One region of the Pseudomonas sp. P5_B3 genome, then DNA from elsewhere that is predicted to be linked to it. Evidence: riboswitches for the same ligand, from Rfam matches in the RefSeq annotation. Region 1 holds a riboswitch; the other holds the start of a gene.
The links. A riboswitch is a leader RNA that binds a small molecule or an ion and turns the genes downstream of it on or off. The one in region 1 is predicted to bind cobalamin.
Positions count from the first base shown of each region.

Region 1 (17,212 bases):
GTCATAGCCGTTACAGCCCAGCACTACGCCAACGATGTTCTTGCCGATGTCGTGCACGTCGCCTTTGACGGTCGCCATCAGGATCTTGCCCTTGGCCTCTGGCTTGTCGCCTTTTTCCAGTTCGATGAACGGGATCAGGTGCGCCACGGCCTGCTTCATCACGCGAGCGGATTTCACCACTTGCGGCAGGAACATTTTACCGGCACCGAACAGGTCGCCGACGATGTTCATGCCGGCCATCAACGGGCCTTCGATCACTTCGATCGGGCGGGCGAAGGATTGGCGCGACTCTTCGGTGTCTTCAACGATGTGGGTGGTGATGCCTTTGACCAGCGCATGCTCCAGACGCTTGTTGACGTCCCAGTTGCGCCACTCTTCGGTCTCGGCTTCCTTGACACTGCCGTCGCCCTTGTATTTGTCGGCGATGGCGAGGAGGGCGTCGGTGCCTTCCGGGGTGCGGTTGAGGATCACGTCTTCCACGGCGTCGCGCAGTTCCACCGGGATCTGGTCGTAGATCTCCAGTTGGCCGGCGTTGACGATGCCCATGGTCAGCCCGGCGCGGATTGCGTACAGCAGGAATACCGAATGGATTGCCTCGCGCACCGGGTTGTTGCCACGGAACGAGAACGACACGTTGGACACGCCACCGGAGGTCAGCGCATACGGTAGCTCGTCGCGGATGTAAGCACAGGCATTGATGAAATCGACGGCGTAGTTGTTGTGCTCTTCGATACCGGTGGCCACCGCGAAGATGTTCGGGTCGAAGATGATGTCTTCCGGCGGGAAGTCCACTTCGTTGACCAGAATATCGTAGGAGCGCTTGCAGATTTCTTTCTTGCGCGCTTCGGTGTCGGCCTGGCCGGCTTCGTCGAAGGCCATCACCACTACCGCGGCGCCGTAGCGCTTGCACAGTTTGGCGTGATGAATGAACTGCTCGACGCCTTCTTTCATGCTGATCGAGTTGACGATGCCCTTGCCCTGGATGCATTTCAGGCCGGCTTCGATCACTTCCCACTTGGAGGAGTCGATCATGATCGGCACGCGGGAGATGTCCGGTTCGCCGGCAATCAGATTGAGGAAGGTCACCATGGCCTTCTTCGAATCGAGCATCCCTTCGTCCATGTTGATGTCGATCACCTGGGCGCCGGCCTCGACTTGCTGCAGGGCGACTTCCAGGGCTTCGGTGTAGTTGTCCTCGCGGATCAGGCGGGCGAACTTGGCGGAACCGGTGATGTTGGTCCGCTCGCCGACGTTGACGAACAGCGAACTGCGATCGATGGTGAACGGCTCAAGGCCCGAGAGGCGGCACGCCTTGGGAATGTCCGGAATCTCGCGCGGCGCATAACCGGCCACGGCCTTGGCGATGGCTTCGATGTGGCCCGGCGTGGTGCCGCAGCAACCGCCGACGATGTTGAGGAAGCCGCTCTGGGCGAATTCTTCGATGACCTTGGCGGTTTCCGATGGCAGTTCGTCGTACTCGCCGAATTCGTTCGGCAGGCCGGCGTTCGGGTGCGCGGAAACGTGGGTGTTGGCCTTGTTCGACAGCTCTTCGAGGTACGGGCGCAGTTCGCGGGCGCCGAGGGCGCAGTTCAGGCCGACGGAAATCGGCTTGGCGTGGGCCACGGAGTTCCAGAAGGCTTCAGTGGTCTGGCCGGACAGCGTGCGGCCCGAGGCGTCAGTGATGGTGCCGGAAATCATGATCGGCAGTTCGACGCCCAGTTCTTCGAACACGCCCTGGACGGCGAAGATCGCGGCCTTGGCGTTCAGTGTGTCGAAAATGGTTTCGATCAGGATCAGGTCGGCGCCGCCTTCGATCAGGCCTTTGGTGGATTCGGTGTAGTTCTCCACCAGCTCATCGAAGGTCACGTTGCGGTAGCCGGGGTTGTTCACATCCGGGGACAACGAGCAGGTGCGACTTGTAGGGCCGAGCACGCCGGCGACGAATCGCGGCTTGTCCGGAGTTTCCAGGGTCTTGGCGTCGGCGACCTTGCGCGCCAGGCGAGCGCCTTCTACGTTTAACTCGTAGGCAAGGCCTTGCATGCCATAGTCAGCCAGGGAGATCTGGGTGGCGTTGAAGGTGTTGGTTTCCAGAATGTCGGCGCCAGCGTCCAGGTAGGCTTTTTCAATGCCGCCAATCACGTCCGGGCGAGTCAGTACCAGCAGATCGTTGTTGCCTTTGACATCGCTTGGCCAGTCAGCGAAGCGTTTGCCACGGTAATCCTGCTCTTCGAGCTTGTAGCTCTGGATCATCGTGCCCATACCGCCATCGAGAATCAGGATGCGCTCTTTGAGGGCGTGCTTGAGAGCTTGAAGGCGAACGCTGCGATCGGACATTTGGACTACTCGGTAAGACCATGACGAAGGGCAGGGATGATAGCAAACCTGTGCGCTTTTAGAGCATGACTCGGTTTTGCATGAATATCGTTCATGTTGGCAAGGGTGACAGACCGGTAGAATCGCGGCGTTTTTTCAGGATTCAGGACCAGGGACATGTCGTATCGCTTCGTCATCGGCACATTGCTGTTGTTTTTAAGCTGGGGCGCTGTGGCGCAAAGTCCGGCGATTTCTTCCGTCATTTCATACAGCCGCGACATTCAACCGATCTTCACTGAAAAGTGCGTGGCCTGCCACGCCTGCAACGACGCCGCCTGTCAGCTCAATCTGGGCAGCGGCGAGGGCGCGGCACGTGGCGCGACGAAAGTCCCGGTCTACGACGGGGACCGCCGGCAGGCTGTTGCGCCGACCCGACTATTCTATGACGCCTCCGGCAAACAGGCCTGGCAGCAAAAGGGCTTCTATTCGGTGCTCGATGCCCAGGGCAGCCAGGCCGCATTGATGGCGCGGATGCTGGAACTGGGCCACAAAACCCCATTGCAGCCCAACGCCAGGCTGCCGGAAGACATCGTCCTGGGCCTGAACCGGGAAAACATGTGCGCCATGCCCGGGGAGTTCGACGGCTACGCCGCCAGGCATCCGAAGGAGGGTATGCCGCTGGCAGTGACCGGCCTGACCGACCAGCAGTACCAGACGCTGCAACGCTGGCTGGCGGCAGGGGCGCCCATCGACCGGCAGGGCCTGGTCCCGAGCGCCAAAGAAGCCCAGGAAGTGATCCAATGGGAAAGCCTGCTCAACTCCCCGGGCGCCCGGGAAAGCCTGGTGGGGCGATGGCTGTACGAGCACTGGTTCCTCGCCCATCTCTACTTCAAGGATGGCGAGTCCGGGCATTACTTCCAGTGGGTGCGTTCGCGCACCCCGACCGGCCAGCCGATTGACCTGATCAACACCCGTCGCCCGAACGATGATCCGGGCACGCAGTTCTACTATCGCTTGTGGCCGGTGCAGGGCGTGATCGTGCACAAGACCCACATCACCTATGCGTTGAGTGCGGCGAAGCTGGCGCGGGTCAAGAGCCTGTTCTACAGCGGCAACTGGCAGGTCGACGCATTGCCGGGCTACGGGCCGCAGAGCCGGGCCAACCCGTTTGCCACCTTCGAAGCGATTCCGGCCCAGGCGCGCTATCAGTTCATGCTCGATAACGCCGAGTACTTCGTGCGCACCTTTATCCGTGGGCCGGTGTGTCGCGGTCAGATCGCCACGGACGTGATCCGCGATAATTTCTGGGCGTTTTTCCAGGCGCCCGAGCACGACCTGTATGTCACCGATCCGAACTATCGCGGGCAGGCCACGCCGTTGCTGGCGATGCCGGGGCAGAACGATGATGTCGGCAGCGTCCTCAGCCTGTGGCACGACTACCGCGACAAGCGTAACGAATACGAAGCCTTGCGCCGGGACAGCTACGCCGATGAGCCGGCGCCGAGCTGGTCGACCCTGTGGGCCGGCAATGACAATGCGCTGCTGAGCATCTTCCGCCATTTCGACAGCGCTTCTGTGACCAAAGGCCTGATCGGCGACGTGCCGCAAACCATTTGGCTATTCGACTATCCGCTGCTGGAGCGCACCTACTATCAACTGGCAGTGAACTTCGATGTGTTCGGCAACGTGTCCCACCAGGCCCAGACGCGGCTGTATTTCGACCTGATCCGCAATGGTGCCGAGCAGAATTTCCTGCGCCTGATGCCCGCCGATTCCCGGGATGGCTACCTCGACGACTGGTATCAAAACAGTGGCAAATTCAAGATGTGGCTGGACTACGAGTCCATCGACGATGACAAGCCGACTGCGTTGAGTCTTGATTCGCAGGATCCCAAGCGGGATTTCGCCCGGCAATTGCTGGCCCGTTACGGCGATCTCAATGCCAGGCCCGACCCGATCAATCGCTGCGACGGCGCTTACTGTTCGCGGCCGAACATCGATCCGGACCTGCAAAGTGCCGAGCAGGCGCTAAGCCGCCTGACTTCCCGTCCGGCGGCCGGGTTGAAAGTGATTGATCAGCTCCCGGAAGCGACCCTGCTGCGCATCGAAACCAGCAGCGGCAAGCGTGAGGTCTACAGCCTGTTGCGCAACCGTGCCCACAGTAACGTCGCATTCCTGCTCGGTGAATCGCTGCGCTATCAGCCGGGGCTCGACACCCTGACGATTTTCCCGGGTGTGCTCAGCAGCTATCCGAACTTCATGTTCAACATTCCGGCCGGGCAAGTGCCGGACTTTGTGGATGCGATGGAAAGCGCCAAGGACACCGACAGCTTCGAGAAAATCGTCGAACGTTGGGGAATACGCCGCAGCCATCCGCAATTCTGGGTTTATTTCCATGACCTGAGCCGCTACATCCAGGAAACCGATCCGGTGGAAGAGGGCGTGCTGGACATGAACCGCTACGAGAATCTCTGATCTACCGCAGACCCCCTGCGGGAGCAAGCTCGCTCCCACAGGGATATTGGTGTTTCTTTTCCCGACAAAAATACTAGGACTTTGTCCGGCGCATTGATTGGCGTAAACTGCGTCCAAGCCTGCGAGGAGTTTCCATGACCGCTATTACCATCACTGACGCCGCCCACGATTATCTGGCTGATCTGCTGTCCAAGCAGAACACCCCGGGCATCGGCATCCGCGTCTTCATCACCCAGCCTGGCACCCAGTACGCCGAAACCTGCATTGCCTACTGCAAGCCGGGCGAAGAAAAACCCGAAGACACCGCGCTGGGGCTGAAAAGCTTCACCGCGTACATCGACCACTTCAGCGAAGCCTTCCTGGACGATGCGGTTGTCGACTACGCCACCGACCGCATGGGCGGCCAGCTGACCATCAAGGCGCCAAACGCCAAAGTACCGATGGTCAACGCCGACAGCCCGGTCAACGAGCGCATCAACTACTACCTGCAAACCGAGATCAACCCGGGGCTGGCCAGCCACGGCGGTCAGGTCAGCCTGATCGACGTGGTCGAAGACGGCATCGCCGTCCTGCAGTTCGGCGGTGGTTGCCAGGGCTGCGGCCAGGCCGACGTGACGCTGAAGGAAGGCATCGAGCGCACCTTGCTCGAGCGCATTCCCGAGCTCAAGGGCGTTCGTGACGTGACCGACCACACGCAGAAAGAAAACGCCTACTACTAAGGTGTTCGCTGCGAAATCAAAAAACGGCGCACCGTGAGCGCCGTTTTTTTATGGGTGAAATTTACTGACGCCATCGCGAGCAAGCTCGCTCCCACAGTTGACCGCATTTCAATGTGGGAGCGAGCTTGCTCGCGATGGGGCCCTACGGGCGATACAAATGAGCATGCCCCGCGCGATACAGCGACGACTCACTGAAGTGGTCACTACCCAGCACCCGACCCACCAGAATCAACGCCGTACGGCGAAAGCCCTTGGCTTCAACCTTCCCGGCAATATCCTCGAGCGTTCCCACCACCCAATCCTGATCCGGCCAGCTCGCGCGGTGCACCACCGCAATCGGGCAATCGGCGCCGTAATGGGGCAGCAGTTCCTCAACGATCTTCGCCAAGTTATTAACCCCCAAGTGGATCGCCATGGTCGCGCCGTGTTGCGCGAGGCTGGAGAACTCCTCTCCGGTTGGCATGGTGGTCTTGTCGGCGTAGCGCGTCAGGATCACGCTCTGGGATACGTCCGGCAGCGTCAGTTCTGCGCCCAAAAGCGCGGCGCAAGCGGCTGTGGCCGTTACGCCTGGGACGATTTCGAACGCAATGTTCAGTTCACGCAGATAGCGAATCTGTTCGCCAATGGCGCCATACAGGCTCGGATCGCCGGAGTGCACCCGGGCAACATCCTGGCCTTTGGCGTGGGCGCTCTTGATCAGGTCGATGATCTGTTCCAGGTGCAGTTCGGCGCTGTTGACCACCTGTTCGGCACAATGACCTTCCAGTACGGCGGCAGGCACCAGGGAGCCGGCATAAATGATCACCGGACAGCTGCGAATCAGCCGCTGGCCCTTGACGGTAATCAGTTCGGGGTCGCCGGGACCTGCGCCAATGAAGTAGACGGTCATCGTCGGTTCCTGTGGGGAAAAAGGGACTGAGCAGGGCTTCAGATGAAGAGTGTTCATGATCGAAGGCGGGGATTATCGGTTTTTTACGCAGCGCCGGCCAATGCCAAGGTTGCCTGAGCATATTTTTGTCGTGGAATCAGCAGTTTTGCCGGGGCCTGGGCCAGTTGTTCCGCCAGGGCCAGTGCGGCGCTTTCCGCCACGCCGTAGCAACCGGTGCGTTCAAACGCTATTTGCGATTGATGACTGAGTTGCGGTTCATATGCGGCCAGTTGTTCACTGCTGAAATACATCAACTCCAGGCCAAGCTGCTGAGCCAGTTCGATTAGCGCAGGTTCGTCACGCTTCGAGTCGATGCTGGCCAGGGCCTTGATTTCATGACGAGCAATCTGGTGCGCCTCCAGTGCCTGATCGAGCAGCGCCAGCAACGTGCTGACGGGGCAGCCCCGTTGGCAGCCCAGGCCGACCACCAGGGTCGGTGCTGTGCTGACGTCAGTCATGCGTGGTATTGTCCATCGCTTTTACGACGGAACAACCAGGCGCTGATCAGGCCCAGGGCCAGCCAGAACGCCACGTTGGTCAGTTGCGAAGCGACTTTGAACTGGGTTTCCAGCGCCTCTGGAGCGAGCATCGAATGCACTTGCGGTTGCGGTGCGCCAATCACATGAGGAACGGCAAGGATTGCCACACCGAGGACTTTCATCAGCCAGTGACGGCTGAATACGATCAGGGCGATACCGACGGCGGTGGAGGCGGCGGTGCCGATCCACCACAGTTGCCGTTGTGCCAGATCGGCTGCGGCAGTGCCGGGCAATTCAGGTGGCAGGCCGAGCGTCGGTGCGAGCACGAACGTCGCATAACCGGCCAGGCCCCAGAGCAGGCCCTGGGAGGTTTTGGTCGGCGCACGCAAGGTGTACAGGCCGGCGAGCATCAGGGCGAAACCGACCGCTACCACCAGATTGCCGCCGGTGGTCGACAGCACGCGCTGCCAGCCGTCTTCCGGCTCCCAGGCTTGCGCATCGTGAGTGTGGGCAGCCATCGCACCGTCGGCGTGCTCATGCATTTCAACAGCGGCCGGTTCGGCTTTTTCGTAAGTCTCGGCCTGCAATATCAGCGGAGCGACCCAGAAGCTTTGCAGCAGGGTCAGCAGCAGGGCGGCCAGCAGCCCGGTGAAACCTGCGGTTTGCGCAATACGCTTGATCATGTCGACAGCTCTCAATGGCACGGGAACGCGGAGCTGTGACGGGTATCGTGGGCGGCGTTGTGCACTGCTTCGATGTGCGAGAAACCGGCGAAATACACCAGGCACGCACCCAGGATCGACGCGCAGACGGCGGCGCTCAGACGTTGGGTCAGGGTTGAGGTGGTGCTCGCGGATGTGTGTTCGGCGCTGCTGATGATCGACATGGCGTTTCCCTCTGGTCTGTCAGCGGGGAATAAGAGCGCATGCAAACCCCCGCACGACCAGCCGCGCAGAGGTTCAAACAGCGCCCGCCCACCGCGGGTTTGTTGGTTCAGTGATCGTACTGGTCACTTTGTGTTGCGGGCCGGTCTCCGGGCTCACGAGGGGCGCAGGCGTTTGCCTGATCCTGCAAGCGCCACCTTCCCATGCCGTAGTGGCACAGTGGATCTGACGCTTCGCTCGCTTACCGTTGCGGGGGCAGCACCGGACTGACATGGCTTAAGAGTAAAGCACATGATTCACCGGTTTCCCGTTTCACCCTGTGAAGGGCACCCGTAACAAAGCGTGTAGGAGAGCATGGGCGGGGGCTGGGCGTCAATTGGCAAGGGTTCTCAACTCGCAACCGGGTCGACCCAATCGCGAGCAAGCTCGCTCCCACATTTGACCGCATGCTCCTGACAGAACTCGATCCCCTGTGGGAGCGAGCTTGCTCGCGATGGCGTCATTTCAGGCACTAGAGACCTCAGCATGAACATTGACCCGCCCCAAGACCATGCGTAGCCTTGCGCTTTCGAGGTTCTTCGGCGTTTGTCGAAGCTAAGAAGGGAACGCGGTCGATGCCGCGGCTGCCCCCGCAACTGTGAACGGTGATGTTCGTTGCCACGCCACTGCTGACTCAATCCATGAGGCCGGCGGGAAGGCGCAGCGAATGCCAGGCTCAAGGCCGGCGCACCGTCAGCCAGGAGACCTGCCTCGTTACAGATTCTCAATTTCAACCGGGCGGGGTGATCCGGTGGCGAACTCTTCAGGCACGCGCGTCCGCGTTGCCGGTCGTCGTCCCGTATGCCCGCCACCTAAGCCATAGGGCATCCGATGAAAACACTGTCCAAACTCCCTGTCACCATCGTCACTGGCTTTCTTGGCTCGGGCAAGACCACGCTGCTGCGCCACATGCTCGACAACGCCCAGGGTCGCCGCATCGCGGTGATCGTCAACGAATTCGGTGAGTTGGGCATCGACGGCGAAATCCTCAAGCAATGCTCCATCGGTTGCACCGAAGAAGAAGCCAAAGGCCGTGTCTATGAACTGGCCAACGGCTGCCTGTGCTGCACGGTTCAGGAAGAATTCTTCCCGGTGATGCGCGAACTGGTGGCCCGTCGCGGCGATCTCGACCATATCCTCATCGAAACGTCCGGCCTGGCGCTGCCCAAGCCGCTGGTGCAAGCCTTCCAGTGGCCGGAAATCCGCAGTGCCTGCACGGTGGATGCAGTGATCACCGTGGTCGACAGCCCGGCCGTCGCCGCCGGCACCTTCGCCGCGTTCCCGGATCAGGTCGACGCCCAGCGCAAACTCGACCCGAACCTGGACCACGAATCGCCGCTGCACGAACTGTTCGCCGACCAACTGGCCAGCGCTGACCTGGTGATCCTCAACAAAACCGACCTGATCAACCCGGCGGACCTGGCCCGTGTGCGCCTGGAAGTCGCCGAGGAATTGCCGCCAGCGGTGAAAATCGTCGAAGCCAGCAGCGGTCGCCTGCCGCTGGACGTGCTGATCGGCCTGGGTGCCGGCTCCGAAGAGCACATCGACAGCCGTCACAGCCACCACGACCATCATCACGATGGCGACGACGATCATGATGACCACGATCACGACGCCTTCGATTCGATCTCCATCGAACTGCCGCAAGCCGATGAAAGCCTGCTGATGGACGCGCTGACCCAACTGGTGGTCCAGCACGGCATCTTGCGAGTCAAAGGCTTCGCCGCCGTTCCGAACAAACCGATGCGCCTGCTGATCCAGGGCGTGGGCACACGTTTCGACAAGCACTTCGACCGCCAGTGGGGTGCTGAAGAAGCGCGAGTCACCCGTCTGGTGCTGATCGGCCAGGAACTGGATGCCACGGTTCTCGAAGCGCAATTGCGCGCCGCGCTCAGCGTGTAAGCCATGCACCTGCTCAGGACCCAGCCCGGCGGTTTCGTGTCGGATGACAACATTGCCGACCTTGGACAAACCCCCGCCGAGCTGGTGATCCTGTGCAGCGGCGACTCCAGCCTGGCGCTGCTCGCCGAAGCGGCGCAGCAATTGCCCGACGATTACCCGAGCGTGCGCCTGGCCAACCCGATGCAGGTGCAGAACCATGCCTCGGTCGATTTGTACGTCGATGAAGTGCTGCGTCACGCAAAGGTGATCCTGATTTCGCTGCACGGCGGTATCGCCTATTGGCGTTACGGCATCGAGCGCCTGGTCGAACTGTCGCAGCGCGGCGTGCAGGTGATTCTGGTGCCGGGCGATGATCGTCCGGACCCGGAGCTCAGCGACCTGAGCACCGTCGGCGCCGAGGACCGCGACCGGCTCTGGCAGTTTCTGCGCCAGGGCGGCATGGGCAACGCCCTCGATTTCTTCCGCTGCCTGGCCAACCGCTGGCTGGCCCGTGATTACACCTGGGGCGAGCCGCAGACCCTGCCACGCACGGCGATTTACCATCCGCACAAACACGCAGCCGCGCTGAGCGACTGGCAGGCCGGCTGGCACGCCGATCAACCGGTGGCGGCGGTGCTGTTCTACCGCTCGCACTTGCAGGCGGCGAACACTGCTTTTATTGATGTTTTTTGCCAGCGCCTGCAGGCGGCGGGGTTGAATCCGTTGCCGATTGCGCTGGCCAGCCTGAAAGAGCCCGGTTGTCTTACCGTGGTCGAGGACTGGCTGGATGAGACCAGCGTCTCGGTGATCTTGAACACCACCGGCTTCGCCCAATCCAGTCCTGAAGCACCCCATCTACGGCCGTTTCGCCGCAATATTCCGGTGATCCAGGCGATTTGCGCCCAGGACAACGAGCCCGGTTGGCGCGCCAGCGAACAGGGGCTTGGCCCCCGTGACCTGGCGATGCACATAGCCTTGCCTGAGCTGGACGGACGCATCATCAGCCGCCCGATCAGTTTCAAGGACCTGGCGTGGCGCAGTGAGCGCAGTCAGTCGGATGTGGTGTGCTACCGGGCCCAACCTGAGCGTATGGATTTCGTTGCCGAACTGGCCCGGCGCTGGGTCGATCTGGCGCGGGTGCCCAATGCAGAAAAACGCATTGCCTTGATTCTCGCCAATTACCCGACCCGCGACGGCCGCATCGGTAACGGCGTCGGCCTAGACACCCCGGCAGCCGCGCTGAATATTCTGCGGGCGCTGCATGCCGAAGGTTATCCGTTGCCGGCTGAGTTGCCGGACAGCGGCACAGCATTGATCCAGCAGTTGCTGGGCGGCGTCAGCAACGATCTCGATACCCTTGACCTGCGTCCGTGCCAGCAGAGCCTGGGGATGGATGATTATCTGGCGATGTTCAATGCACTGCCCGAAGCCAATCGCGCGGCGGTGCTCGAACGTTGGGGCGCACCGGAAAACGACCCCATGTGCCGCAGCGCACGGATGATGATCGCCGGCCTGCGCTTCGGCCTGACCTTCGTCGGCATTCAACCGGCCCGGGGTTACCAGGTCGACCCGAGCGCGGTGTATCACGACCCGGACCTGGTCCCGCCCCACGGTTACCTGGCGTTTTACTTCTGGCTGCGCAACACCTACGGCGCCCACGGCGTGATCCACGTCGGCAAGCACGGCAACCTCGAATGGCTGCCGGGCAAAGGCGTGGGGCTCTCGGAAAACTGCTGGCCGGATGCACTGCTCGGGCCGTTGCCGAACATCTATCCGTTCATCGTCAACGACCCGGGTGAGGGCGCCCAGGCCAAGCGGCGCACCCAGGCGGTGATCATCGATCACCTGATGCCACCGCTGACCCGCGCCGAAACCTACGGCCCGCTGCGCAACCTCGAGCTGTTGGCCGACGAATATTACGAAGCGCAGTTGCTCGATCCGCGCCGCGCCCGCGAGTTGCAGCGCGACATCCTGCAACTGGTGCGCGACACGCACATCGACCGTGAACTGCAACTGGAGGAGCAGCTCGACGGCGATGCCGATGCAGCGATCTGGTTGCCGCGACTCGACACTTATCTGTGCGACTTGAAAGAGTCGCAGATCCGCGATGGCCTGCATGTGTTCGGCGAGTCGCCCACCGGTCGTTTGCGTATCGATACGTTGCTCGCGTTGTTGCGTATTCCACGGGGCGATGGCCGGGGCGCGCAGTCGAGTCTGCTGCGGGCACTGGCCAAGGCTTTCGAACTGGGTTTCGACCCGCTCGATTGTGCGCTGGCCGAACCGTGGACAGGGCCGCGCCCCGAGGCTCTTGAGAACATCAGCGAAGAGACCTGGCGTACGGCGGGCGATACCCGCGAACGCCTGGAGTTGTTCGCCGCGCAGTTGATTTCGGACGTTTTGAATAGCACCTGTAGGAGCGAGCCTGCTCGCGATGGTGTGTCAGCCACATTGATGTTAACTGATACACCATCGCGAGCAGGTCGGAACGCCGCACCGTCGCTCCTACAGGGGGCAGGCTGGGCAGAGGTGAGCGCCATTATCGATGGCCTGCGCGAGGTGGTCGCCCCGCGTCTGGACGCCTGCGGTCCGGCGGAAATGTGCGGTCTGCTAGACGCCCTTGGCGGTCGCTTCGTCCCGGCCGGTCCCAGCGGCGCGCCGAGTCGTGGGCGTCTGGACGTGCTGCCCACCGGGCGCAATTTTTACTCGGTGGACGTGCGCAACCTGCCGACCACCACGGCGTGGCGCATCGGTTTCCAGTCGGCCAACCTGATCCTCGAACGGCACCTGCAAGACCACGGCGATCATTTGCGCCAGCTCGGTCTGTCGGTGTGGGGCACCGCGACCATGCGTACCGGCGGCGATGACATCGCCCAGGCGATGGCGTTGATGGGCGTGCGCCCGGTCTGGGCGACCGGCAGCCAGCGGGTCGATGATTTCGAGATTCTGCCGCTGAGTTTGCTTGACCGTCCGCGGGTGGACGTGACCTTGCGTGTTTCCGGGTTCTTCCGCGATGCCTTTGCCAATCTGATTCGCTTGTTCGACGCGGCGGTGCAAGCGGTGGCCGACCTCGATGAGCCGGACGACCTCAATCCGCTGGCGGCCAAGGTGCGCGCCGAGCGTGCAGCTTTGCTGCAGACGGGGCTCGATGAAGACGCGGCGCGACGTCAGGCCGGCTGGCGGATTTTCGGCGCCAAGCCCGGTGCCTACGGCGCAGGGGTGCAGGGTGCCATCGATGGTCGCCTGTGGCAGAGCCGCGAGGATTTGGCCGAGGTTTACCTCAACTGGGGCAGCTATGCTTACGGCGGTTCCGACGAAGGCACCGCCGCCCGCGAACAGTTCAGCCAGCGCCTGAGCCAGGTACAGGCGGTGCTGCAAAACCAGGATAACCGCGAGCATGATTTGCTCGACTCCAACGATTACTACCAGTTCCAGGGCGGTATGCTCGCAGCGGTGGAAAGCCTGAAAGGCGAGGCCGCGGCCAGTTATCATGGCGATCACAGCCAACCGGACCTGCCGAAGATTCGCACCTTGAAGGAAGAGCTGAACCGGGTGATCCGTTCCCGGGCCGCCAATCCGAAGTGGCTCGAAGGCGTTAAGCGTCACGGCTACAAAGGTGCGTTCGAAATGGCCGCGACGGTCGATAACCTGTTCGCCTTCGACGCCACCACGCAGTTGATTGATGATCACCAGTACGCCTTGCTGGCGGATGCCTATTTGCTCGATCCGGACACTCGGGATTTTGTCCGTGAACACAATCCCCATGCCTTGCGCGACATGACCGAGCGCATGCTCGAGGCGCAACAGCGCGGGATGTGGAAGGAGCCCGGTGAGTACCGAGAGGCGCTGGAGAATTTGTTGCTGGATATAGAAGAAGACAGCTGACGCACTTAAACCTGTGGGAGCGAGCTTGCTCCGGGCGGCGTTCCGACGATGACATTCGTTCAGTCGACAAAAATGTTGCCTGACATTCCGCCATCGCGAGCAAGCTCGCTCCCACAGGGATTGGGGCGCCGGTGAGATCACCGACCATGACTGAGATAAAACAATGACCGACACCCCGCACTTTCCCCTCTCCGCCGTGGTCGGTGCCGACGACTTGAAGCTGGCCCTGTACCTGACCGCCATCGACCCGAAAATCGGCGGCGTGCTGATCGAAGGCCCGCGGGGCATGGCCAAGTCGACCCTGGCCCGCGGTCTGGCGGACCTGCTGGCCAGCGGTCAGTTCGTCACATTGCCATTGGGTGCCACCGAGGAGCGCCTGGTCGGCACCCTTGATCTCGATGCGGCGCTGGGCGAAGGGCGCGCACAGTTTTCCCCCGGCGTACTGGCCAAGGCTGATGGTGGCGTGCTCTATGTCGACGAGGTCAATCTGTTGCCTGATCACCTCGTTGACCTGCTGCTCGATGTGGCTGCCAGCGGCACCAATCTGGTGGAGCGTGACGGCATTTCCCATCGGCATTCGGCGAAATTCGTGCTGATTGGCACCATGAACCCGGAAGAGGGTGAACTGCGCCCGCAACTGCTGGACCGTTTCGGCTTGAACGTCGCCCTCGGAGGCCACACCGCGCCCGTCGAGCGAGGTCAGATCATCCGTCGTCGCCTGGATTTCGACAGTGATCCGCAAGGTTTCTGTGCCGAATGGGAGTCGGCGCAGGCGTCTTTGCGCGAACGTTGCCAGAACGCACGCAATGCACTGGCAAGCATTCCCCTCGACGACCAGGCGCTGGCACAGATTACCGAACGCTGCTTTGCCGCGGGCGTCGATGGCTTGCGCGCCGACCTGGTCTGGCTGCGTGCCGCACGGGCTCATGCCGCCTGGCGCGGGGCGAAGGCCATCGCCGAGGAAGATATCGACGCCGTCGCCGAGTTCGCCTTGCGCCATCGTCGTCGCGAGCACTCAGCACCGGCTCCTGCGCAATCCCAAGCGGCGCAACCCTGCGCGCCGCAGAACGCCAATCCCGGCGAAGGGCAGGGCCAGTGGGGCGAATTGCCCGCCCAGGCGCTGGCGGTCGGCGCACGACGTGAAGTGCCGAGCTGGCCAAAAAAGCCCTAGGCATTCGCCCTCGCTCAGACGCGGGGGCGAATGCCAGACCCCGGGCCGGGCGGCTGGACCACGGCAAACAGGGCAAGCGTCATGCAGCACGTAGCGGTTCGATCAACTGGCCAGGCACCTTGCTTAATGGTCGGCCCCGTCAGCGTGCTGATCTGTTGTATCAACTGCGCACCCGTTCGCCCCATGAACTGTGGCTGGTGATTGTCGATGCGTCGGCTTCGACCCGCCGTCATCAGGCGTTGAGTGATGCCAAAGGCTTGCTGGCGCAGCTGTTCGATGATGCCTACCGCCAACGTGCGCGCCTGGCGTTGCTGACCGCCAGCGGCTCGGTGCCCAAGTGGCAGGTGCAAGGGTTGAAGGCTTCCAACGGTTTGCGCCATTGGCTCGATGGGCTCGGCGCAGGTGGTGGAACGCCGTTGCTGGCGGCGCTGGGTGAGGCGAGGCACTGGCTGACCGCGCGGCAAAAACGCTTTCCGGCGGAACAGCAAAGACTTTTATTGGTGACCGATGGGCGGCTGAAGGACTGGTCCATACTGCCGGCAATCGAATGCCCAGGTCTGGTGATCGACATCGAACGCGGGCCGATTCGTCTTGGGCGCAGCAAAGTTTTGGCTGCGCAGCTGCAATCGGATTATCGACATATGGACGAGCTGCTTCCAGGCTGAGCATTGCGCTGTCTGTGCTCGCGAAGGCATCAATCCGGTTTCGGGTCGTCAGGGTAAAAAATTCATCGACGATCTATGCTCACCGGGCAAATCCATCACAGGAGTGAACCATGCGTATCCTGGCCGTCAATGAACAGGGCGATTTTCGCGTCAAGGCTTACGCCGGCACCAATGGCGTGCTGTTGGCCATGGACCTGGCCGAATCCCGTCGCATTGGCCTGTTGGGTTTTGCCATTGAAAAACAGCAGGGCAGCAAACCCTGGATGTTTCTGTTCAATAGCCTGACGTTCCCGGACAAGGACCATACCTTCCCCCAGTTTCACGCCACGCCCAGCGATATCGCACCGTTACAGAAATTCCGCTGGGCCGATTACGCGGTCAATCCGGGGATGACGATCCATTATCGGGTCTACCCGGTCTACGGCAGCCACAATGCGCCACAACTGGGTGAGTGCCTGGAGGTAACGGTCACCTCCGACGATGGCCATCCCGGCAACCAAAGTGTCAACTTCAACCGCGCAGTAGCCGCCAGTCAGGCGTTCGAGCGCAAGTTTCCCGATCTCGATGCACTCATTGGCAAAAGGAACAAGCTGCCCATCGAAGCCTGGCCCGAAGCCCCGCGTAGATGGTTGGAGAACGGTTTGCTCGGGCGCTTGTTGGGGTTTATCGCGCGTGCTGTCGATGGCCAGTGGGCGCTGGATATCGCCATCTATGAGTACCAGTTACAGGTGATAGTCGACGCAGTGGAGGCTGCGCTGGAACGCGGCGTGAAAGTTCGCGTCCTTTATCACGCGCAACCGGGCGAAGACACTACCGCCTTGAACGAGGTCAGCCTGAAAAATATCCCCCAGGCGAACAAACGCGGGCGGGTCACCCACAATATCTTTCACAACAAGTTTATGGTCTTGAGTCGGCTCGACGCAGCGGGGCAGCATCAACCCGAAGCGGTACTCTGCGGCAGTACCAACTTCACCCCCAACGGTGTTTACCGTCAGGCCAACGTGGTGCATGTGCTGGACGATACGCGGCTCAGTACCCGTTATCTGCAAACCTTCGAGCAGGTCTGGAGCACGCCGGCAGATGTCGGCGCCACGCGGCAATGGATCACGCAGCACAACCCGATGGATCCGACGCAGGCACTTTTCGCCGGGTTCTCGCCGCGCTCGGGCGGGGGTGACCTGGATGAGTTCGTCTCGATCATCAATGCCGCGAAAAAGGACGTGCTGTTCGTCACTGCGTTCGCCTTGCCCGATGCCATCCTCAACGCCTTGCTCGGCTTGCCCCATGACGACATCCTGCGCTATGGCCTGCAAAACACCGCCAGCGAAATCACCGGGTTTCATGCCGACCGTACCGCTGAATTCACCACCGTTGCCCTGCTCGACAAAGGGCTGGAAGGCTGGCTCCAGGAAAGCAGGGAGGGTCAGAAGGGCAATATCCTGGTGCACACCAAAGCCATCGTCACTGACTTCACCAGTGATGCGCCGACGATCATAAGCGGTAGCCACAACCTCAGCGACGCAGCCAGCAACGGCAATGACGAAAACTATCTGATCATTCGCGGCGATACCGATCTGGCAGACCGTTATGGCCTGGAGTTGCTGCGGTTCTACGAGCATTACCGCTTTCGCTATTTCGCGAAAAAACTTGCGCTCAAGCAGGTCCAGCCGTTGGCGACGGATAACAGCTGGACTGATCACTATTACCGCGCGGGGGATCTACGGATGTTGTCGCGACTGCGGTTTACCGGCCAATAGCGATCCATCAGTCCGCGCT
Region 1 is NZ_JBFULI010000009.1:134,382-151,593, reverse strand. It holds gene metH (methionine synthase) at 1-2,334, opposite strand, end outside; gene AC1DRN_RS08665 (fatty acid cis/trans isomerase) at 2,491-4,788, shown strand; gene nfuA (Fe-S biogenesis protein NfuA) at 4,923-5,507, shown strand; gene cobM (precorrin-4 C(11)-methyltransferase) at 5,650-6,396, opposite strand; gene AC1DRN_RS08650 (cobalamin biosynthesis protein) at 6,480-6,893, opposite strand; gene AC1DRN_RS08645 (CbtA family protein) at 6,890-7,597, opposite strand; gene AC1DRN_RS08640 (CbtB domain-containing protein) at 7,609-7,800, opposite strand; cobalamin riboswitch at 7,922-8,147, opposite strand; cobalamin riboswitch at 8,353-8,565, shown strand; gene cobW (cobalamin biosynthesis protein CobW) at 8,669-9,739, shown strand; gene cobN (cobaltochelatase subunit CobN) at 9,743-13,600, shown strand; gene AC1DRN_RS08625 (magnesium chelatase ATPase subunit I) at 13,764-14,771, shown strand; gene AC1DRN_RS08620 (vWA domain-containing protein) at 14,891-15,436, shown strand; gene AC1DRN_RS08615 (phospholipase D-like domain-containing protein) at 15,547-17,193, shown strand; gene AC1DRN_RS08610 (NADH:flavin oxidoreductase/NADH oxidase family protein) at 17,201-17,212, opposite strand, start outside.

Region 2 (13,715 bases), on a different contig from region 1:
GGGATGATGTCGCTCTTGGCTACAACTTCGGGGTCCTGGTACAAGCAACAGACACCACTCGTGTCGGCCTGACCTATCACTCGAAAGTGAAATACAAGATTGAAGGTCATACCGATATCAGCGCAGGCGCAAATTCACCTTCCGCCTTCCTGAAAAGCAATCGATACGATGCTTCGCTGAAAATCGAAACACCTGAATCTGTCGACTTCTCCGTGACACAACAGCTGACGGATGCGTGGACCCTTTATGCAGGTTCCACCTGGACTCGCTGGAGCCGTTTGAAAGACATCACCGTCAACAACGACGGCGTAACGGCGGCACAAGGCGGTGCATTGTCTCCGGCCCTGTTCGGCACCATTACGGAAGAGCAGAACTGGCACAATACCTGGGCCTACGCCATCGGTACCTCCTACCAGCTGAATAAGCAGTGGGTATTGCGCACCGGCCTGAGCTTTGACCAGTCGCCTACCAACAATACCGACCGATCCCCACGTATTCCTACAGGTGACCGCACAATCTTCAGCCTTGGCGCCGGCTACAACGTCACCGATGATCTGACCATCGACGTCGCCTACTCCTACCTGAAGGAAGAAGCTGTCAAGGTGGATCGCTCCAACCTGGTAGACAGTTACAGCGCCAAGTACGAAAACAGCGCCAACGGTTTCGGTGTCGGTGCGACCTACCGCTTCTGATGATTCCCGGCGAGCCTGAACCGCTCGCCATCGGAATCAAAAAAGCCCCGCTCTCCTCATGGAAGCGGGGCTTTTCATTTGTAGGAACAACCGGTCGACGCTCGAATGCTCGCGAAAACCTCAAGGCGTCTCGTACATCCTGAAAGCACGCGTCATCGTTCGCGTCCATCGCGAGCAGGCTCGCTCCTACATCAGGGGGTCGACACGAGCGGTGGCGAAGCCAGGGCTTTTTCCACCGCAGCGATGAATTCGGGATCATCCGGCTTGGTCAGGCTGGAGAAGTTGGCGATCACCTTGCCCTGGCGATCCACCACATACTTGTAGAAATTCCACTTCGGCGCGCTGGATTGACTGGCGAGGACTTTGAACAAGTGCGTCGCCTCTTCGCCGCGAACCTTTTGCGGCTCGGTCATGGTGAAGGTCACGCCATAATTGACGTAGCAGACCTTGGCGGTCTCGGCACCGTCCTTCGACTCCTGCTTGAAGTCATTGGACGGAACGCCAATCACCTCCAGCCCTTGACCCTTGAAGCGCTGGTTCAGCGCCTCAAGGCCTTTGAACTGCGGAGCAAAGCCACAGAAGCTTGCGGTATTGACCACCACCAACGGCTTACCAGCGAAGCGCTGGCACAAATCGATGGATTCCTTGGCACGCAGCTTGGGCAACGAGCCTTGCAAAAGATCCGGGCAGTCCGCCGCGTGAGCCAACCCGGTAAACGCGACCAGTAATGCGGGAACTGCCAGCCAGCGCATCAGCATGTCGGGAAATCCTTGAGCAATCGTCAGGGTTAGACGTTACTCGCCCCGCCATCGCGCTAGCAAGTCCCCATGCCCAACTGCAAAAGCGCCAGCCCGCCCTGATGCCAGCCCCACCACGACAACGCCAGCAATAAGGCGCATACGGCGGCTACAGCGATCCGCGGCCAGAGACTGTTCATATCGCACTCATTTGTGTTTGCAGGCGCGCCACCGGCCGTTCACGCACCGGCCAGTTCAGGGCGGCGGCCAACAGGCTCAGGAGAATCGCGACCTGCCAGATCAAGTCATAGCTGCCGGTACGGTCGTACACCACGCCACCCAGCCAGCCGCCCAGGAACGAACCGAGCTGGTGAAACAGGAAAACAATCCCACCGAGCATGGACAGGTTTCGCACGCCAAACAAGGTCGCCACCGTACCGTTGGTCAACGGCACCGTCGACAGCCACAAAAAGCCCATGGCCATGCCGAACAAATAGGCCGTGGTGGTGGTCACCGGCGCCCACAGGAACAACGCAATGACCACCGCCCGCAGCAAATACAAACCGGTGAGCAAACGCGGCTTGGACATGCGCCCGCCAAGCCATCCTGCTGTGTAGGTGCCGAAAATGTTGAACAGGCCGATCAGCGCCAGCACCGTGGTGCCGACCGTCGCCGGAAGATGCTGATCCACCAGATAGGCCGGCAAGTGCACACCGATGAACACCACCTGGAACCCGCACACAAAAAAGCCGAACGCCAGCAGCCAGAATCCGGAGTGGGAGCAGGCTTCGCGCAGTGCTTCGCCAAGGGTCTGTTCGTGGCCCAGGACGGGCAGCGGCTTGTCCTTGAGCATACTCACCAGCGGCACGATCAACGCCACCAGCAAGCCCAGCACCAGCAGCGCCGCGGACCAGCCAAGCCATCCGATCAAACCGAGGGTGCCGGGCAACATCGCGAACTGGCCGAACGAACCGGCCGCACTGGCGATCCCCATGCCCATGCTGCGTTTTTCCGGCGGCACCGCGCGGCCGACTACACCCAGAATCACCGAGAACGACGTACCGGACAGTCCGATGCCGATCAGCAGACCGGCACTCAGGGACAAGGTCACCGCCGAGTCGGAGAGCCCCATGCAAATCAGCCCGGCCGCGTACAGGACGCCTCCGATCAGCACCACTTTCGCCGCGCCGAAGCGGTCGGCCAGCGCGCCGGTGAATGGCTGAGCCAGGCCCCAGATCAGGTTCTGCAGGGCGATGGCGAAGGCAAAGACTTCACGGCCCCAGCCGAACTCGGCACTCATCGGTGCCAGAAACAGCCCGAAGCCATGTCGAACCCCCAGAGACAACGCAAGGATCAGCGCACTCCCCAACAGAACCCAGCCGCATGTACGCCACATCGATGTCATTGTTGTTCTCCGGTAGCGGGTATATACCCGCTTAAGATCGAAAAAACCGGCATCATGCCAGTTCATCCAGCAGCTTCAGTAAGATTTCGCGCTTCTCGGCCCCCAGGCGATCGATCAAACGCTGCTGTGCGGCTTCCCAGGCCGGCAAGGCAGCCTTCAGACGCTCTGCCCCGGCCTCGGTCAACAGGACGATGCGGTTACGCATGTCCTCGCCCTCGACCAGCGTCACCAGGCCGTCACCCTCCAGCACCCGTAAATTGCGACCCAGGGTGCTGCGATCCAGGCCCATGGCCTCGGCCAGGGTTGAGATGCTCGGGTGATCCAGACGCTGCAGGTTGCACAGCAAAGAATACTGCGCAACGTTGATCCCGAAGCCGTCGAGAGCGCCGTCGTAATGCCTGCTGACGCCACGGGCGGCGCGACGCAGGTTGATGCATAAACATTGGGAATCGAGCATGGTGCGTGTATATACCCGCGAGTCGGTTAAATCAAGTGACATGGAGTTTGTTCAGTGATCAGGCGGTGTCCCGAAAATCGCTTTCGCGAGCAGGCTCGCTCCCACAGAGATTTTCGGTGTGCCCACTATTGTGTCAACAAAACTGAAACCCTGTGGGAGCGAGCCTGCTCGCGAAGAGGCCGGAACATTCACCACTACGGCGCTAAGGCTAATGCCAATCCAACCAACACCCCTACCTCCAGCAACTCCAGCATTGCACCTGCCGTATCGCCCGTCGTTCCACCCAGCCGCCGCAACATCACCTGGCGCAGCGAGACAAACCCCAGCACTGCCAACACCACCGCCAGCGCACCGCTGACGCCTGCGATCAACACACAGGCCAGTGCACTGACCGCCAACACCTGTCTGCCCGCCGAACGCGGAAGATGGTCGGCCAATGCCTGGCCCAGGCCACCGGCACGCACATAGGGCGTAGTCAGGAACAAACCGAGCAATGCGCTGCGACCGATCAACGGCACGATGATCAATGCCAGCGAATGCGGCTGTTCGATCAGCGCCAGCAGCGCGGTGAACTTGAGCAACAACACCAGCACCAGCGTCACCACGGCGATCGGCCCGCTGCGCGGGTCTTTCATGATGGTCAGCGTACGCTCACGGTCGCCAAAACCGCCGAGCCAGGCATCGGCGCTGTCCGCCAAGCCATCGAGATGCAATCCGCCACTGAGCAGCACCCAAACGCTCAGCAACAGCGCCGCGTGCAACAACATCGGCGTGCCCAGTAACAGCCAGTTGACTGCCCACAGAATCGCGCCAAACAGCAATCCCACCAACGGATAAAACAGCAGCGACCGCCCCAGCTCCCGGGGCTCAGGCATGCCGGGCAGGCGTATCGGCAGGCTGCTGAGAAATTGCAGGGCGATCCAGAATGGCAGCATGGTCAGAGCACTTCCTTCAACAGGCCCGCAGGCTCCACTGTCAGCGAAAACAGCGCGCCATGCCCGATCTCAACGTTGAGCAGTTGCTCTCGCGGCAGCCCTCGCGCTTGTGCCAGCAACAGACGCATCACTCCGCCATGGCTGATCAGCAGAATGCGCTCACCGGTACAGGTCGCATGCAAGCGCTCCAGCGCTGCCAGCACCCGTGCCGAAAAGTCTGCAACCGGCTCACCCTGAGGCGGCGTGAACGAATAAGGATCGGCCCAGAACAAACCCAGCGCCTGCGCGTCGGTTTCCATCAACGCCGCCGCGTTCTGCCCTTCCCAAGCGCCGAAATGCAACTCTTGCAGGTCTTTGTCCAGTTGCACCGGCACGCCCAATTGCGCACCGAGCTCCTCGGCAAAGCGTGCACAACGCTTTAACGGCGAACTGACCAGCCGGTCCCACGGGCCTTGTCCGACCACGGCGGCGCGCATCTGCGCCCAGCCCAAATCGGTCAACGCATCATCGATGCTGCCACGCAAGCCGCCGCCGAGTTCAGTTTCACCGTGACGCAACAGATCCACGCGCAAGGTCATGCCGGACGATCTGCCACGGCGGCTTCGGCGAAGGTCGCCATCTGACCGTGCAGGTCGCACGCCAGGCGCAGCAGCGGCACAGCCAATGCCGCGCCACTGCCTTCGCCAAGCCGCAGGCCGAGATCGAGCAACGGCTGCGCGTTCAGGGTTTCCAGCACATGACGATGCCCTGGCTCGGCGCCGCGATGACCGAACAACAGCCACTGACGACACTCTGGATTCAAGCGCACCGCAACCAGCGCCGCGACACTGCAAATGAAACCGTCCACCAGCACCGCGACACCCTCCTGGGCACAGGCGAGATAGGCACCGACCAGCGCGGCGATCTCAAAACCGCCGAGGTTGAACAGGGTCTGCAAGGCGTCGCCACGCTGCGCGCCATGCAATGCCAGGGCGCGCTCGATCACCTGCGCTTTGTGGCTGACACCTTCGGCATTAAGCCCGGTGCCAGGCCCGGTCAGATGCACCACCGGGCAATCGAGCAGCGCGCACGCCAGGGCGCTGGCGGCGGTGGTGTTGCCGATGCCCATTTCGCCACCGATAAACAACTGCGCACCGCTGGCGATGGCCCGCTGCACGCTGTCACGACCGGCTTGCAGGGCGAGTTGCCCCTGGGCCTGGGTCATGGCCGCCCCCTGTACAAAGTTTGCCGTGCCCGGGCCGACGTTCAGGTGACGCACGCCCGGCAGGCTCAGCGACGGCGTTACCGTGCCAAGGTCAACCACCTCGAGGGAAGCGCCCAACTGCCGCGCCAATACGCTGATCGCCGCACCGCCACTGACAAAGTTGTGCAGCATCTGCCCGGTCACTTCCTGAGGAAACGCCGACACCCCCTCAGCGACCACACCATGGTCGCCGGCAAAAATCGCGATCCATACCTGATCCAGACTCGGCTTGACCCGTCCCTGCAACCCCGCCAGTTGCACCGCCACCAATTCCAGCTGACCGAGGGAGCCGGCGGGTTTGGTCAGTTGCTGCTGCCGCGCCTGCGCCTGTTCGACCGCTTGGGTATCGACCGGCTTGCACGGGTTCAGCCACCAGGATTGAGTCATAACGCAGTTCCTTTCAAAGTCAGGGGCAGGCCGGCGACGGTCAGGACGACACGCTGACAGCGCTCAGCCAGAGCTTGATGCAGCCAACCGGCTTCATCGACATAGAGGCGAGTCAATTCGCCCAGCGGCACGACACCCATTCCGGTCTCGTTGCTGACAAAAATGATTTCACCCGGCAGCGACGCCAGGCAGTCCAGCAAGGCATCGCGCTCGGTTTGCAAGCGCGCGGCATCGTCGAGCATCAGCAGGTTGGTCAGCCACAGAGTCAGGCAATCCACCAGCAGGCAGCGGTCGGCGCGGGCGGACTCTCGCAGCACCCGAGCCAGTTCCACCGGCTCTTCGATCAATGCCCATTCGGCAGGACGACGGGCGCGGTGATGGGCCACCCGCTCGCTCATTTCTCCATCGAGTGGCTGGCTGGTGGCGATGTAGGTCACGGCCAGCGCGCTGTCGATGGCGAGTTTTTCAGCCAGGCGACTCTTGCCGGAGCGGGCGCCGCCGAGGATCAGTTGGAGCATGGTTATTTCCTTGAAATCTTCAGGGAGGCGACGGCCCCCTTCGCGGGCAAGCCCGCTCCTACAGGGTTATGAGGTGTACCCAATATCTATGATCGACGCAGATCAACTGTAGGAGCGGGCTTGCCCGCGATGAGGCCATGACAGGCGCCTCAAATCCCGCAGAGCTGTCGCAACAGCCCGGTATCCAGATGCTTCTCCACCAGATCCGCCAGTCGTTCGATATCACGCTCGCGCAAGGCGTGGTAATCCACGTCCTGCACCTCCTGCAAACCCGCCCAGCGCAGCAGCGCACTGCACGCCGCCGGCGATTCGAACAGCCCGTGCAGGTAGGTGCCGAAAATCTGCCCGTCAACACTTTGCGCACCATCACAGCGACCGTCATCCAGTTGCACGGCAGCATTTTCCAGCGCCGGTCCGGTGGTCACGCCGGCATGAATTTCATAGCCCGCCACCGGCGCATCTTCCAGCGCCAGGCGACCACGCACATTACGCAACTGCTTCTCTTGTTCGAGCTGGGTCTGGAACGCCAGCAGCCCCAAACCGGCACTGGATCCCGGTGCACCTTCGAGACCCAGCGGGTCATGCACCTGCTCACCGAGCATCTGCAGGCCGCCACAAATTCCCAGGAGTTTCCCGCCGTAACGCAGATGCCGGGTGATGGCGGTGTCCCAGCCGTTGGCCCGCAGGTACGCGAGGTCGCTGCGCACGCTTTTCGAGCCGGGAAGGATGATCAGATCGGCGGGTGGAATGGCTTGGCCAGGGCCGATGAATTGCAGGTCCACTTGCGGATGCAGGCGCAGCGGATCGAAGTCGGTGTGGTTGCTGATGCGCGGCAGCACCGGCACCACCACCTTCAGCACCTGTTCAGCCTTATCGGCCTGGCGCTGATCGATGCCGTCCTCGGCCTCCAGGTGCAGGTCCATCACGTACGGCAGCACGCCAATCACCGGTTTGCCGGTGCGCTCTTCGAGCCAGTCGAGACCGGGTTGCAGCAACGCGATATCACCACGAAAACGATTGATGATGAAGCCTTTGACCCGCGCCTGTTCGCTCGGCGACAGCAGTTCGAGGGTGCCTACCAGGTGGGCGAAAACCCCGCCGCGATTGATATCGGCAATCAGCAGCACCGGGCAATCCACCGCTTCGGCGAAGCCCATGTTGGCGATGTCACCTGCCCGCAAATTGATTTCCGCCGGCGAGCCTGCGCCCTCGACCATCACCAGCGGATACGCCGCGCTCAAGCGCTCGTGGGAGGCCAACACCGCTTGCAGGGCGATGGTCTTGTAGTCGTGATAGGCGACGGCGTTCATGGTGGTGACGGCGCGGCCATGGACGATCACTTGGGCACCGGTGTCACTGTTGGGCTTGAGCAGCACCGGATTCATGTCGGTGTGCGGCTCAAGGTTCGCGGCCTGGGCTTGGACCGCCTGGGCGCGGCCAATCTCGCCACCGTCGGCGGTCACCGCACTGTTGAGTGCCATGTTCTGCGGCTTGAACGGCACCACCCTGACGCCCTGGCGCGTGGCCCAACGGCACAGCGCGGTCACCAGCGTGCTTTTACCGGCATCCGATGTGGTGCCCTGCACCATCAGCGTGGTCATTGGTTTTCCTTGGCGAAATCTTCGAATGCCTGCGCCAGTCGCACCCAGGCGGCTTCGTCACCGGGCAAGCCGAATCGCAGGCTGCTGTTGTGCGTGAACAATCGCAGGAGAATGCCGCGCCGGGCCATGAATTCCTGCAGTTCTTCGGCGCGCTCGGTGATCAGCCACTGGAACAGCGCACAACCGCCCTGAGGCTGGAACCCTTGTTGTTCCAGCATCGACGCAAGGCGCTCGCTGGCCTCATCCGCGCGCACCCGTTGCCGCGTCTGCCCTTCGGTATCGCGCAGGCAGGCCTGGCCCACTACCCGGGTTGCCCCGCTCACGGCCCACGGCCCCACTTGTTCAGCCAGCAACTTGAGCAACTTGCGCTCGGCCAGCACAAACCCCAGGCGCACACCGGCCAGGCCGAAAAACTTGCCGAAGGAGCGCAGGACGATCAACCCGACTTGATGGGCAAACGGCGCCAGGCTCAGTTGCGGCGTGTTATCCATGAACGCTTCGTCCACCACCAGCCAGCCACCGCGCTGGGCCAGCCGCGCGTGCCAGTCGAGCAGGCGACTGGGGGTGAGGCTCAGGCCTGTGGGGTTATTCGGGTTGACCACCACCAGCACATCGAAACTGTCGATAAAGAAGTCGACTTCGTGCTCCAGCACTTCACGCACGATGTAGCCGTTACGACGCCACGCTTCAGCGTGCTCGGCATAACACGGCGACAGCACGCCGACCTTGCCTGCCCGACGCAATCGCGGCAGCAGCTGGATTGCCATTTGCGAGCCGGCCACCGGCAATGCCTGCAAGGTGCCGTAGTAATCACAGGCGGCTTGCTCCAGGCCATCGTCCGCTTCCGGCAAACGAGCCCAGGCCCGCAGCGGAATATCCGGCACCGGGAACGGCCAGGGCGCAAGGCCCGTCGACAGGTCCAGCCAGTCGGCTTCCTCTATGCCGTATTCGAGCGCCGCCTTGCGCAATCGCCCACCGTGCTCAAGCATAAAATTCGGCCCCCAGGCAGAGAATCAGCAGCCATAACCATACCCCGCGCTGGACCAATTGCCAGCCTCGGTCAATGGAGTCGGCATCCGCCGGCACACCTTCGCCCAACTGTGGACGCTGATGCAGTTCGCCGTGATAAATCGCCGCTCCGCCCAATTCGACGCCAAGGGCACCCGCCCCTGCCGCCATCACCGGGCCAGCGTTCGGGCTGTCCCAGGTCGGGCCCTGGGTGCGCCAGCATTTCAACGCCAGCCGGGTTTTACCCAGCAGCGCGTAAGTCAGTGCCACCAGGCGCGCAGGAATGTAATTGAGCACGTCGTCGACCTTCGCCGCCGCCCAGCCAAACCGTTCGAAGCGCTCATTGCGATAGCCCCACATCGCATCCAGGGTATTGCTCAGGCGGTAGAGCACCACGCCCGGCGCACCCGCCACGGCAAACCAGAACAACGCCGCGAACACTGCGTCGCTGCCGTTCTCCAGCACCGACTCGGTGGCGGCACGGGCGACTTCGGTTTTATCCAGATCACTGGTTTTACGGCTGACCAGATAACTCACGCGTTTGCGCGCTTCATCAAGATCATCGCCGCGCAATGCCTTGGCCACAGGCGTGACGTGCTCACCGAGGCTGCGCATACCGAGGGCGCAATAGAGCGCGAGAATCTCGACGATCCAGCCGACATAAGGCGCCCAGGAGAATGCCGTGACCAGCAATGTCAGCGGCAACACGGCAATCACCCACGCAGTGACGCCATGACTGCGCCAGCCGCGACCGCCACCATTGAAGCGTTGCTCGATGCGCTCGGCAAAACGGCCGAACGCCACCAGCGGATGCCAGCGTTTGGGTTCGCCCAGCAGCGCATCCAGCGCAACCGCGGCGACACTCAACAACGCCACACTCATTGACTCACTCCCCAATAATTTTCATACAGCAATTCATGTAGCGGACGCGCCTGCGCCCAGCCTTCGAGCACCAGCATCGGTGCCGGATAGAACTCCTTCACCGGCCCCAGGCACAGCACGGCCAGAGGCTTGGCTCCAGGTGGCAACTTCAGCAAATCGGCCAGGGCTTGCGGTTCGAACAGCGACACCCAGCCCATGCCCAGCCCTTCGGCGCGGGACGCCAGCCACAGGTTCTGGATAGCACAGGACAGCGAGGCCATGTCCATTTCCGGCAGCGTGCGGCGGCCGAAGATATGCTGCGCGCGATCGTCCATCAGGGCGGCGACCAGTACCTCGGCGCAATCGTTGATGCCTTCGACCTTGAGCTTCATGAACTCATCGCTGCGCTCACCGAGGGCTTCGGCGGTGCGAATGCGTTCTTCTTCCACCAGGGCCTGGATTTGTCCGCGCAAGGCGCGATTACTGATGCGGATGAAGCGCCAGGGCTGCATCAGGCCGACACTGGGCGCCTGATGTGCCGCCTCGAGCAGGCGTCGCAGCAATTCGGGCTCGACGGTGCCGCCGCTGAAGTGGCGCATGTCGCGGCGTTCGGCGATGGCGCGGTAGACCGCAGCGCGTTCGGCTTCAGAGAATGCGTTGTCGGTCATGGCCTCTTCGCGGGCAAGCCCGCTCCCACAGGGTTTTGGTCAGGCGCAAACAGCGCGGCAATCGCCGAGGGGTTAGACGGAAAATAAAAGTGCACATAAGAAGCAGTCATCCGCCCCTCACGATAGACCGCCTCTGCTCCACGCCCGCCGTTAGGGCTCAAACCCCGGGCAATCGGCGCCAGTTCAGTGGTGGTCAACGAATGGTGATAGGTGTGCCCGCGCAGCGAACCTTCTGGCAGTTCCACCGCCTGCAACGCCAGCGCGGCCAGACGCTTTTGCATCACCGCATCCCCGGCCAGCAAGCCAACCAGTTCAGCGCGAGTGCCCTCGACATCGGTCAGGGAATCTAGCAGATACAGCATGCCGCCACACTCGGCGAGCAAGGGTTTGCCTGCCCGGTGGTGAGCGCGAATCGCATCGAGCATCACGGTGTTTTGCGCCAGCGCGACATGGTGCAGCTCAGGGTAACCGCCCGGCAGGTACAGGCTGTCCGCCTCCGGCAACCCACGGTCGCGGATCGGCGAGAAGAACGCCAACTCGGCGCCCATCGCCCGCAGCAGATCCAGGCTCGCGCCGTAGGTGAACGCGAAGGCTTCATCACGGGCGACGGCAATGCGCACACCGGCCAGCAGCGGTGCGGCTGCGATGACATCAGGGGCGGCGAACTCGACCGCCGGCGGCAGAGCGACCTCGCAACTGCTGGCCAGGGCATCGGCTGCCGCGTCGAGGCGCAGGTCGAGATCGTTCAACTCACTGGCCTGCACCAGCCCCAGGTGCCGACTCGGCAATTCGATCCCGGTTTCCCGGGACAGCGCGCCGTACCAGCGCAGACCTTCAGTCAGGCTGCCTTCGAGCAGTTGCGCATGGCGCAGCGTGCCGACGCGATTGGCCAGCACGCCGGCGAACGGCAAGTCCGGCTGATAACGCGCCAGCCCCAGAGCCAAAGCGCCGAAGGTCTGGGCCATGGCGGTGCCATCGATCACACCCAGCACCGGCACACCGAAATGCCGCGCCAGATCGGCGCTCGACGGCGTACCGTCGAACAGCCCCATAACGCCTTCGATCAGGATCAGGTCTGCTTCAGCGGCGGCTTCCCACAGCAGCCGGCGACTTTCTTGCTCACCAACCATCCACATGTCCAGTTGATACACCGGCGCACCGCTGGCGCGCTCGAGAATCATCGGATCGAGAAAGTCGGGGCCGCACTTGAACACGCGGACCTTGCGCCCCTGATTGCGATGCAATCGGGCCAGCGCCGCGGTGACGGTGGTCTTGCCCTGGCCAGAGGCCGGCGCGGCAATCAGTACCGCCGGACAGTGTCGAGGCTGACTCACAATTCGACGCCTTTCTGCGCTTTGATCCCGGCCTGGAAGGCGTGTTTGATCACGCCCATTTCGGTGACGGTGTCAGCCATCTCGATCATTTCCGGCTTGGCGGCACGCCCGGTGACCACCACGTGTTGCATCGGCGGCCGGGACTGCAAGTCACTGAGCACCTGATCGAGATCGAGGTAGCCATGCTTGAGGGCGATGTTCAGTTCATCCAACACCACCAGACCGATGGACGGATCGCACAGCAGTTGCCGGGACACCGCCCAGGCGGCTTCGGCGGCGGCGATGTCGCGCTGGCGGTCCTGGGTTTCCCAGGTAAAGCCTTCGCCCATCACATGAAAACGCACCTGCTCGGGAAAGCGCCGGAAGAACAACTCTTCGCCCGTGCTGTTACGGCCCTTGATGAACTGCACCACGCCGCATTGCATGCCGTGCCCCATGGCGCGGGCAAGCATGCCGAAGGCCGAACTGCTCTTGCCCTTGCCGTTGCCGGTCAGCACCAGCAGCAGGCCACACTCGTTCGGGGAATTGGCGATGCGCTCGTCGATCACGGCTTTTTTGCGCTGCATGCGCGCCAGATGGCGTTCGTCACGATCGGGGGTATCAGTCATGGGGGAGCTCTCCGTTGAGGCAGGAATAACGGCGGGCAGGCACAAAAATAGAAGGCAACAAGCCTGGCATCGCCCACCGTGACGCCGCTGGATGAATCAGGCCGGTCTCCGGGCTCATGAGTGGCCGCGGGGCCAGACTGCGCGCCTTCCCGCATCGAATCGACACAGTGGCATCAGCACAGTTTTCACTCATTTACCGTTGCGGGGGCAGCGCCGGAATTGCGGGCCTTCGACCAATAGAAGGACTCACTCACCGGCTTCCCTGTTTCACTCTGTCGACCCAAGCCACAGAGCACCTGAAACAAGCCGCGAAGGTTAGAGGGTTGGGGGTGGAGCGTCAATTAAAGCCGGGAGGCGATCGACCGATTGACTGCCATCAATCAATAAACTGACGTCAATCTTGTGCCACACTCCCAGCAGTGATATCAAAGAGCCACAACCTCACAACACAACAACAAGGGTGAGCCCATGCAAGGCATGATCATCAGCAATCCAAAGCTGGAATTCCTGCGCCCGGTGCTTGAGCGCTGGTTCGAATGCATCGACCGTTACAACGCCGTCCGCGGTGATGGCGACACACCGTACTGGCACGACGAAAAAGCCAATCTCGGACTGCTGTCTGCCGCCGCCTGGATGGCCGAGATGGTCACGCTGCAACAGACACCAACCCGCAAACAGACCGACGAAGGCGAGCGCAACAGCCGCGCCGACCTGTTCCTCGCCTCGCCGGAAACCCGCGCCTACATCCAGACCAGCCAGCGCTGGCCACGGGTCAACAGCCTCAACCTGTCCCAGGCCCTGCTCGATATCGCCAGCGATGCGAAGCGCCTGAGCCACGCCAGCGACCTGAAACTCGGCTGCCTGTTCGTCGCCCCGCAAAAAGCCCAGCAAGGCGCAACGCCGGAAGAACTCCAGGACATGGTCGACGACCTGCAAAAGGAACACACCTGCGCGGTCGCCTGGTATTTCCCTTATGCCTACCGCAAGTTGCGCAACGAAGCCGGCAACTATCACCCCGGCATTGCGGTGCTGTTCAAGGAAGCTCGCGGCTGAGGCATTGAACCATCGCACGACAACGCTTCTCTATGATTAGAACAAGGCATTCGTAGGGAAGACCAGCATGCGCACGCCCCCGCTCGCTCTCGTTGTCGCGCTCTGCACAGGGCTCGCCGCTTGTGGCGAGACCTCTCGCCTGCAAGTCTCCGACGGCACCGGCCCGTCCCCCCGACTACCAGAACCCGACAAGACCCTGGTTCCGACC
Region 2 is NZ_JBFULI010000024.1:60,681-74,395, forward strand. It holds gene AC1DRN_RS15675 (OmpP1/FadL family transporter) at 1-692, shown strand, start outside; gene AC1DRN_RS15680 (glutathione peroxidase) at 884-1,450, opposite strand; gene AC1DRN_RS15685 (hypothetical protein) at 1,507-1,629, opposite strand; gene AC1DRN_RS15690 (MFS transporter) at 1,626-2,834, opposite strand; gene AC1DRN_RS15695 (MarR family winged helix-turn-helix transcriptional regulator) at 2,887-3,291, opposite strand; gene AC1DRN_RS15700 (adenosylcobinamide-GDP ribazoletransferase) at 3,486-4,226, opposite strand; gene cobC (alpha-ribazole phosphatase family protein) at 4,229-4,804, opposite strand; gene cobT (nicotinate-nucleotide--dimethylbenzimidazole phosphoribosyltransferase) at 4,801-5,856, opposite strand; gene cobU (bifunctional adenosylcobinamide kinase/adenosylcobinamide-phosphate guanylyltransferase) at 5,853-6,374, opposite strand; gene AC1DRN_RS15720 (cobyric acid synthase) at 6,524-7,975, opposite strand; gene cobD (threonine-phosphate decarboxylase CobD) at 7,972-8,964, opposite strand; gene cbiB (adenosylcobinamide-phosphate synthase CbiB) at 8,957-9,865, opposite strand; gene bluB (5,6-dimethylbenzimidazole synthase) at 9,862-10,512, opposite strand; gene AC1DRN_RS15740 (cobyrinic acid a,c-diamide synthase CobB) at 10,509-11,846, opposite strand; gene cobO (cob(I)yrinic acid a,c-diamide adenosyltransferase) at 11,843-12,454, opposite strand; cobalamin riboswitch at 12,537-12,769, opposite strand; gene AC1DRN_RS15750 (hypothetical protein) at 12,923-13,507, shown strand; gene AC1DRN_RS15755 (PQQ-dependent sugar dehydrogenase) at 13,575-13,715, shown strand, end outside.
Region 2: linked by a shared signal. The riboswitch ahead of cobO (cob(I)yrinic acid a,c-diamide adenosyltransferase) and the one ahead of cobW (cobalamin biosynthesis protein CobW) in region 1 are both predicted to bind cobalamin.